2 regions of the Bradyrhizobium sp. UFLA01-814 genome follow, and region 1 is predicted to be linked to the other one. Evidence: predicted binding sites of a transcription regulator. Region 1 holds the regulator's gene; the other holds the start of a gene.
What was found. The regulator LexA, encoded in region 1, represses DNA repair genes until DNA is damaged. The targets are predictions, from matches to a motif close to TGTTCNNNNTGTGTTCNG.
Positions count from the first base shown of each region.

Region 2: a site for LexA is predicted at 1,443-1,460, ahead of ruvC (crossover junction endodeoxyribonuclease RuvC). Genes of this name have one in related genera too.

Region 1 covers NZ_JAQOSR010000089.1:31,128-35,048, forward strand. The annotation lists gene PMN64_RS25100 (ComEC/Rec2 family competence protein) at 1-898, shown strand, start outside; gene PMN64_RS25105 (hypothetical protein) at 895-1,122, opposite strand; gene PMN64_RS25110 (hypothetical protein) at 1,268-1,696, opposite strand; gene lexA (transcriptional repressor LexA) at 1,954-2,658, opposite strand; gene glp (gephyrin-like molybdotransferase Glp) at 2,903-3,921, opposite strand, start outside.
Region 2 covers NZ_JAQOSR010000007.1:64,830-68,750, reverse strand. The annotation lists gene PMN64_RS03885 (methyl-accepting chemotaxis protein) at 1-310, opposite strand, end outside; gene PMN64_RS03880 (YebC/PmpR family DNA-binding transcriptional regulator) at 524-1,270, shown strand; gene ruvC (crossover junction endodeoxyribonuclease RuvC) at 1,486-2,013, shown strand; gene ruvA (Holliday junction branch migration protein RuvA) at 2,010-2,627, shown strand; gene ruvB (Holliday junction branch migration DNA helicase RuvB) at 2,824-3,873, shown strand; gene PMN64_RS03860 (hypothetical protein) at 3,870-3,921, shown strand, end outside.

The DNA of each region.
Region 1 (3,921 bases):
CTACGCCGCGTTCCATTTCCATCGCGTGACGCCCTACGGGCTGCTCGCGAACCTCGCGGCGATGCCTATTGTGTCGGCGGTCGTGATGCCGGCCGGCCTGCTGGGGCTCCTCGCCATGCCGTTCGGCTTCGACGGCGTGTTCTGGGCGATCATGGGACTCGGCATCGACTGGATGATCCTGGTGACGCAATGGGTCGCCGCACTCCCGGGCGCGGTCGGCCGCATGGCGGCGTTCGGGATCGGGCCGCTGATCGCAGCGAGTGCCGGCATCATCCTGCTCGGGCTGCTGCGCACGCCGCTGCGCTGGTCGGGTGCGGTGCTGCTGGTGATGGCGTCGGTCTGGGCGCTCAGGGTGCCGCAGCCGGACGTGCTGGTCTCCGGTGACGGCCGCAACGTCGCGGTGCGCGGCGGTGACGGGCGGCTGCATTTGATGCACAGCGCCAAGGATGCGTTCCTGGTCAAGGAGTGGTTGGCGGCGGACGCCGACGCGCGGACCGCCACCGATGCGTCGCTCGGCGAGGGCGTCTCCTGCGATGCCGGCGGCTGCGTGGCCCAGGGACCTGGCGGCGCCTTCGTCGCGCTCGCGACCCGGCCGGAGGCGCTGGCGGACGACTGCGAGCGCGCAGGCCTGATCGTGACCGCGCGGCCGGCGCCGCAGGGCTGCGCGGCCTCGGTGATCGATGCCGAGCGGCTGCGCCGCCACGGCGCGCTGGTGCTACGGCGGATCAGGGACGGTTACGCCGTCGATGCGGTGAAGCCCGGCGGGATCGACCGGCCGTGGTCGCCGGCGGTTCCGGGCGACGGCGAGAGCGAGACGACGCTGCGCGCGCCGGCCGCCGCGCCGCGGCCCGCCGTGGACGCGACGCCGGCCGAGACCGATCTGCAGGGCGATGATTAGCGGTGGTCCGGTGAGGGGCCGCTCGGCAGCTCGAACAGGCCGAGATGGTATTCGTCGGAATCGGGGCCGGCGTCGGGCTTCTTGACGAGGGTAAAGGAAGCCTCGGGAAATTGCTCCCAGACTTTCAGGTCGTCGGCCGTCACCGTCAGCCAACCGAACCGGAACATGTAGCGGCCCGGTTCCGTGACGCGTCCAGCCTTTTGCCATGTGACCTTATCGACCACCGCACACGTCCTCCGTGCCCGATGATGCGCCAAGGCGCCGGCCGACGCAAACCTCCTCCTGCGCCCCGGAAGCGGAAGTCCGGGGTCGCCCGAAATTGCTTAGGTCATCCGCCGCCGAACAGCTCATTCCGCGGCGACGATGCGCTCAACCCAAAAACAGCGTTGCGAATGCGGAGGGCCGCCGCTCGACGACCTTCGGCTTGTGCTCGACCGGCGGATGCAGCGCCGGCAATTGTAGCACGCTGACGCGCTGTCCCTCGACCAGCTGGGTCACCAGGACATGGCTGCCGTCGGGGAATTCGACCGCGTCATGATGCCGATCGGGCACGTCGGGCTCGACTTCGTTGAATACGCCGACGCGATAGTTCAGCGTCTTGGTCCAGATCCAGCGGCTGTCGTAGCGAACGTTCTCGGCGAAAGCGAGCTCGGTGCCCGGCAGCATGCAGACCGCGACAGTGGGATCGTTCTCCGAAGCAAAGCCGCGGGTCGACGTGCCGCGGAACGTCGTCGTGATCAGCGTCTCTCCGACAATGGCGGGGCGCGATGCCACGGCGTGCAGACTATAGTCACACATCGGATGGCTCCTCATTTCGAGGTAGCGACCCGTGCCTCTCCTTGAGGCATTAGGGCCTCTACCAGAGTGGACGATAGCGAACGAGCTTCTGCTCGTTTCTGGGCGATTGTACGACTGGTCCGAGACCGCCTCCGATCACAAACACGCGACGCTGCGCGAGAGGTATCGGAGCGCATCGGGCAGGCCGTACGCTACACTATCATGCAAGGAACGATCCGACGTGTTGCTCGTTCCCGGCCGCCGCAAGTATTTGCAATTCAGTATTTGCGATAAAGCCCGATCAGCTTGCCTTGGATGCGGACCCGGTTCGGCGGCAGGATGCGCACTTCATAGGCGGTGTTGGCCGGCTCGAGCGCGATCGATGCGCCGCGGCGGCGGAAGCGCTTCAGGGTGGCTTCCTCCTCGTCGATCAGCGCCACCACGATGTCGCCGGTATTGGCGACGTCGTTGCGCTGGATCAGCGCCATGTCGCCGTCGAGGATGCCGGCATCGACCATCGAGTCGCCGCGCACTTCGAGCGCATAGTGCTCGCCGGCGCCGAGCATGTCGGGCGGCACGCTGATGGTGTGGCTGCGGGTCTGCAGCGCCTCGATCGGCGTACCGGCGGCGATCCGGCCCATCACGGGGACCGCGACCGGACGGTTGCCGTCGTCCTCGGCGATCGGCGGCGTGCTGGCGCGCCGGCCGAGGGTGCCTTCGATGACGCTGGGCGTGAAGCCGCGGCGGCCGTTGCCCCCGCCGGCCGAGAGTTCGGGCAGCTTGATGACCTCGATGGCGCGGGCGCGGTTCGGCAGGCGGCGGATGAAGCCGCGCTCCTCCAGCGCAGTGATCAGGCGGTGGATACCGGACTTCGAGCGCAGGTCGAGCGCATCCTTCATCTCGTCGAAGGAGGGCGGTACGCCGGCCTCTTTCAGACGTTCATTGATGAAACGCAGAAGTTCGTACTGTTTGCGCGTGAGCATCTCGAGTATTCCCCCGGTTGATAGCGTCGTTCGATTCCGAGACTCTTCTGGTGGGGCCTGCAGGCGGGGCCTGACCTCAGGAGCATGTGCTCAATGCACCTGCTTCCACCCGGCTTCCCGATTGTAGACACCAGTACTCGAAACAAATCATGAACGGACACTATATGTTCGATATGTGTTCCGCAACCACTTAATTTCCGGTGAACGGATCAGGCAACGCACAATCGGCGGGGCGCGAAAAACCTTATTCGGGCAGTGTCAGGATCTCGCATTCGCTGCCTTTGACGGCCGCAGCCGCGAACGGCGGACGCACGAGAAGTGCCCGTGCCGCAGCGAGATTCCCGAGCAGCGACGAGTCCTGCTGCGTCACCGGCGTTGCGATCAGCGTGCCGTCCTCGCGCGCTTCGAGCCGTGCACGCAGATAGTCCTCGCGCTGGTCGTTGGCGGCGAGGTCGCGGCCGAGCAGGGCGCTCGTGCGGCGATGATGAATCACTTTCCGGCCGCTGAGCGCCCGAATCAACGGCACCAAGAACAGGAAGGCGCAGACATAGGACGACACCGGATTGCCGGGCAGGCCGATCACCCGCATCGCGCCGAGCCGGCCGTGCATCATCGGCTTGCCGGGCCGCATCGCAATCCGCCAGAACGTCATGTCGACGCCCTCGGCTTCCAGCGACCGCTTGACGAGATCGTGGTCGCCGACCGAGGCGCCGCCTGTCGTGATGAGGACATCGGCGCCGGCCTCGCGCGCCCGGCGGATGCCGGCCGTGGTCGCCTCCACCGTGTCGGCGGCAACGCCGAGGTCGATGGTCTCGGCGCCCTCGGCGCGCGCCAGCGCCCGCAGCGCGTAGCCGTTGGAATAGACGATCTGGCCGGGGCCGGGCTGCGAGCCCGGCATTACCAGCTCGTCGCCGGTCGCCAGCACCGCGACCTTCGGGCGGCGGCGCACCGCAAGTTCCGGATAGTTCATGGCGGCCGCCAGCGACAGCGCGCGGTCGGACAGGCGGCTGCCGCCGCTGAGCAGCACCTCGCCCGCACGGAAGTCGACCCCGGCCGGGCGGATGTGCCGTCCGACGCTGGCGGCCTCCGTGATCGTGATGTGGTCGCCGCCGTCGACGGCGGTGTCTTCCTGGATGATCACCGCGTCGGCGCCATTGGGGATCACGCCGCCGGTGAAGATCCGCACCGCCTCGCCGGCGCCGACCGTCCGCTCGAACGGCCGGCCGGCGGCCACTTCGCCGATCACCTTGAGCCGGGCCTTTA
Region 2 (3,921 bases), on a different contig from region 1:
GCGAGAACGTCGTCGCGGTGCTCTGCGCATCGCTGCTGCGGCCGGTCAGCGCGTCGGTGCGGGCGCGGATGGTTGCGAGCTTGGCTGCGGTCGCCTCGGCGCCATCGGCGACCGAGCTCGCGGCGCGTTCGAGCTGGCGGATCATCGCGCCGAGCTCGAGTTCCAGCAATTCCAGGATTTCCTTAGCCGAATCCTTGGCCGAATCAGTCTCGGTCGAGACGTCAGGGGCCGCGGCCGCGATTGGAACCTGCGACGCGACGGCCGGCGCAGCCGGCTCCGGCACTTGCTTTCGAAACAAACCGAACGCCATGTGGGCTCTTTGGGGGCTCTGGAAAGTTGCGGCGGGACGGGGCGATCCTCGCACCGGGGCATGAAGTCATGGTTAACAAGTGCCTCATATTCCGGCTTGCGGTAGTATTCGTCCGCCGGAAGGCCCCGCCGATCCTTTGATTTTGACCGTGAGGGGCCTATAAGGCCGCGTTTTCCATCCCTGTTCAGACCCTAAGCTCCGAAGAGACGTCGCATGGCCGGCCATTCCCAATTCAAGAACATCATGCACCGCAAGGGCCGGCAGGATGCCCAGAAGTCGAAGCTTTTCGGCAAGCTGGCCCGCGAAATCACCGTGGCGGCCAAACTCGGCACCCCGGACCCGGCGATGAATCCGCGGCTGCGCGCCGCCGTGGTCGCGGCCCGCGCCGAGAACATGCCCAAGGACAATATCGACCGCGCCATCAAGAAGGCTGCGGGCAATGAGGGCGAGAACTATGACGAGATCCGCTACGAGGGTTATGGCCCCGGCGGCGTCGCCGTGATCGTCGAGGCGCTGACCGACAACCGCAACCGCGCCGCCTCCGATATCCGCTCCTTTTTCACCAAGTCCGGCGGCAATCTCGGTGAGACCGGCTCGGTCGCCTTCATGTTCGACCGCACCGGCATCATCGAATACGACGCCAAGGTCGCCTCCGACGACGCCATGCTGGACGCCGCGATCGAGGCCGGCGCCGACGACGTGGTCTCCAGCGAAGGCGGCCATGAGGTCTATGCCTCGCAGGACACCTTCCGCGAAGTGGCAAAAGCGCTGGAAGCGAAGTTCGGCGAGCCGCGCAAGGCGGCGCTGACCTGGAAGCCGCAGAACACCGTCGCGGTCGACGACGAGACCGGCGAAAAGCTGCTGAAGCTGATGGACCTGCTCAACGAGCACGACGACGTGCAGAACGTGTTCGCCAATTTCGAGGTGTCCGACGCTCTGATCGCGAAGATGGGCGGCTAGTCGCTTGCACTGCTGTCGTCGTCCGGCTGGACCGGGCGACCCGGTATTCCAGAGACCTGCATTCGATCCGAGAAGCCGCGGCGTACTGGATCCCCGCGCCCGTGCGCAATTGCGCACTAGGCGGGGATGACGAGTGGGCCGAGTACAACGACCGCGGCAGGGGATGAGGCTCCGTTTGTGTTTCGTTCTCCCGGCGCAGGCGGTATCACTAGCCCATGACATCCCAGCCGATTCGCTCTCCCGTCCGCATCATCGGTATCGATCCGGGTCTCCGCCGCACCGGCTGGGGCGTGATCGAGACTGAAGGCAACCGTCTGGTCTACATCGCCTGCGGTTCGGTCGAGCCGCCGGACGATCTGCCGCTGGCGAGCCGGCTGCTCGCGATCCATGAGGGGCTCGCCGCCGTGCTCGGCGACTACAGACCGGCGGAGGCGGCGGTCGAGCAGACCTTCGTCAACAAGGACGGCGTTGCCACGCTGAAGCTCGGCCAGGCGCGCGGCGTCGCCATGCTGGCGCCCGCAATGTTCGGTATCTCGGTCGCCGAATACGCGCCGAACCAGGTCAAGAAGACCGTGGTCGGCGCCGGCCATGCCGAGAAGAACCAGATCCAGGTGATGCTGAAGATCCTGCTGCCGAAAGCCGAGCCGCCGTCCGCCGACGCCGCGGACGCGCTCGCGGTCGCGATCACCCACGCGCATCACCGCCAGAGCACCGCGCTGCGGCTCAGGGTGGCGAGCCTATGATCGGCAAGCTGAAGGGTCTGATCGATTCCTATGGCGAGGATTACGTGATCCTCGACGTCGGCGGCGTCGGTTATCAGGTGCATTGCGCGAGCCGCACGTTGCAGGCGCTGCCGTCGCCAGGCGGTGCCGCCGTGCTCTCGATCGAGACCTATGTCCGCGAGGATCAGATCAAGCTGTTCGGTTTCCGCTCGGATCACGAACGCGAATGGTTTCGCCTGCTGCAGACCGTGCAGGGGGTCGGCGCCAAGGTCGCGCTTGCGGTGCTCGGCACGCTGCCGCCGACCGATCTCGCCAACGCCATCGCGCTGCGCGACAAGGCGGCGGTGGCGCGGACGCCGGGGGTCGGGCCGAAGGTCGCCGAGCGTATCGTCAGCGAATTGAAGGACAAGGCGCCGGGCTTTGCCGATGTCGATCCCGCGGTGGTGCAGCTCTCGGGTGCGATCGACAACAATCGCGCGCCGCGTCCAGTCACCGACGCGATCTCAGCGCTGGTCAATCTCGGCTACGGCCAGCCGCAGGCCGCCGCCGCCATCGCCGCCGCCTCGCGCAGCGCCGGTGAGAAGGCCGAGACCGCGCAGCTGATCCGGCTGGGCCTGAAGGAATTGTCGAAGTGAGTTGTGCATTGGAGCGCCTCTTTTCTTCACCTCGCCCCGCTTGCGGGGAGAGGTCGGATCGCATCGCAGATGCGATCCGGGTGAGGGGGTACAGGTCTCGACGCACATCGCGCTCGCGGAGGGAGCCCCTCACCCCAACCCTCTCCCCGCAAGAGCGGGGAGAGGGAGAACAATCATCTCGTGTTAGTCTCGCATCATGAATACGCCCTCGCGCATGGTCTCGCCCGAACGCCGCTCCGATGATGTCGGCGACACCGCACTGCGGCCGCAGTCGCTGACGGAGTTCGTCGGCCAGGCCCAGGCGCGCAAGAATCTCTCGATCTTCATCGAGGCCGCGAAGAAGCGCGGCGAGGCGCTCGATCACGTGCTGTTCGTCGGTCCCCCCGGCCTCGGCAAGACCACACTGGCGCAGATCGTCGCGCGCGAACTCGGCGTCGGCTTTCGTGCCACCTCCGGCCCGGTCATCGCCAAGGCCGGCGACCTCGCGGCGCTGCTGACCAATCTCGAAGAGCGCGATGTGCTGTTCATCGACGAGATCCATCGCCTCAGCCCGGCGGTCGAGGAAGTGCTCTATCCCGCGATGGAGGATTTCCAGCTCGACCTGATCATCGGCGAAGGTCCCGCGGCGCGCTCGGTGAAAATCGAATTGTCGAAATTCACGCTGGTCGGCGCGACGACGCGCGCGGGGCTGCTCACCAATCCGTTGCGCGACCGCTTCGGCATTCCGATCCGGCTCAATTTCTACACCGAGGAAGAGCTGGAGAAGATCGTCACCCGCGGCGCCCGCGTGCTCAATATCGGCATGAGCCCGGATGGCGCCAACGAGATCGCGCGCCGAGCCCGCGGCACGCCGCGCATCGCCGGCCGCCTGCTGCGCCGGGTGCGCGACTTTGCCTCCGCCGCCGACGCCGATTCCGTCGACCGTGGCATCGCCGACCGGGCGCTGAGCGCCCTCGAGGTCGACAGCGCCGGGCTCGATGCGATGGACCGGCGCTATCTCACCACCATAGCCCTGAACTATGGCGGCGGGCCGGTCGGCGTCGAGACCATGGCGGCAGCGCTGTCGGAGCCGCGCGATGCGATCGAGGACATCATCGAGCCCTATCTGATCCAGTGCGGCTATCTGCAGCGCACTCCGCGGGGACGGCTCCTGACCTCGCATGCCTTCCGCCATCTCGGACTCGCCGAGCCGAACCGCGACCCCTCGCAGTTCGGCCTGTTCGGCGGCAATGGCGACGAGGATTGACGCATGATCCGGAACAGCGTGAAGCGGTTTTCATGCTCGAACAAAAGG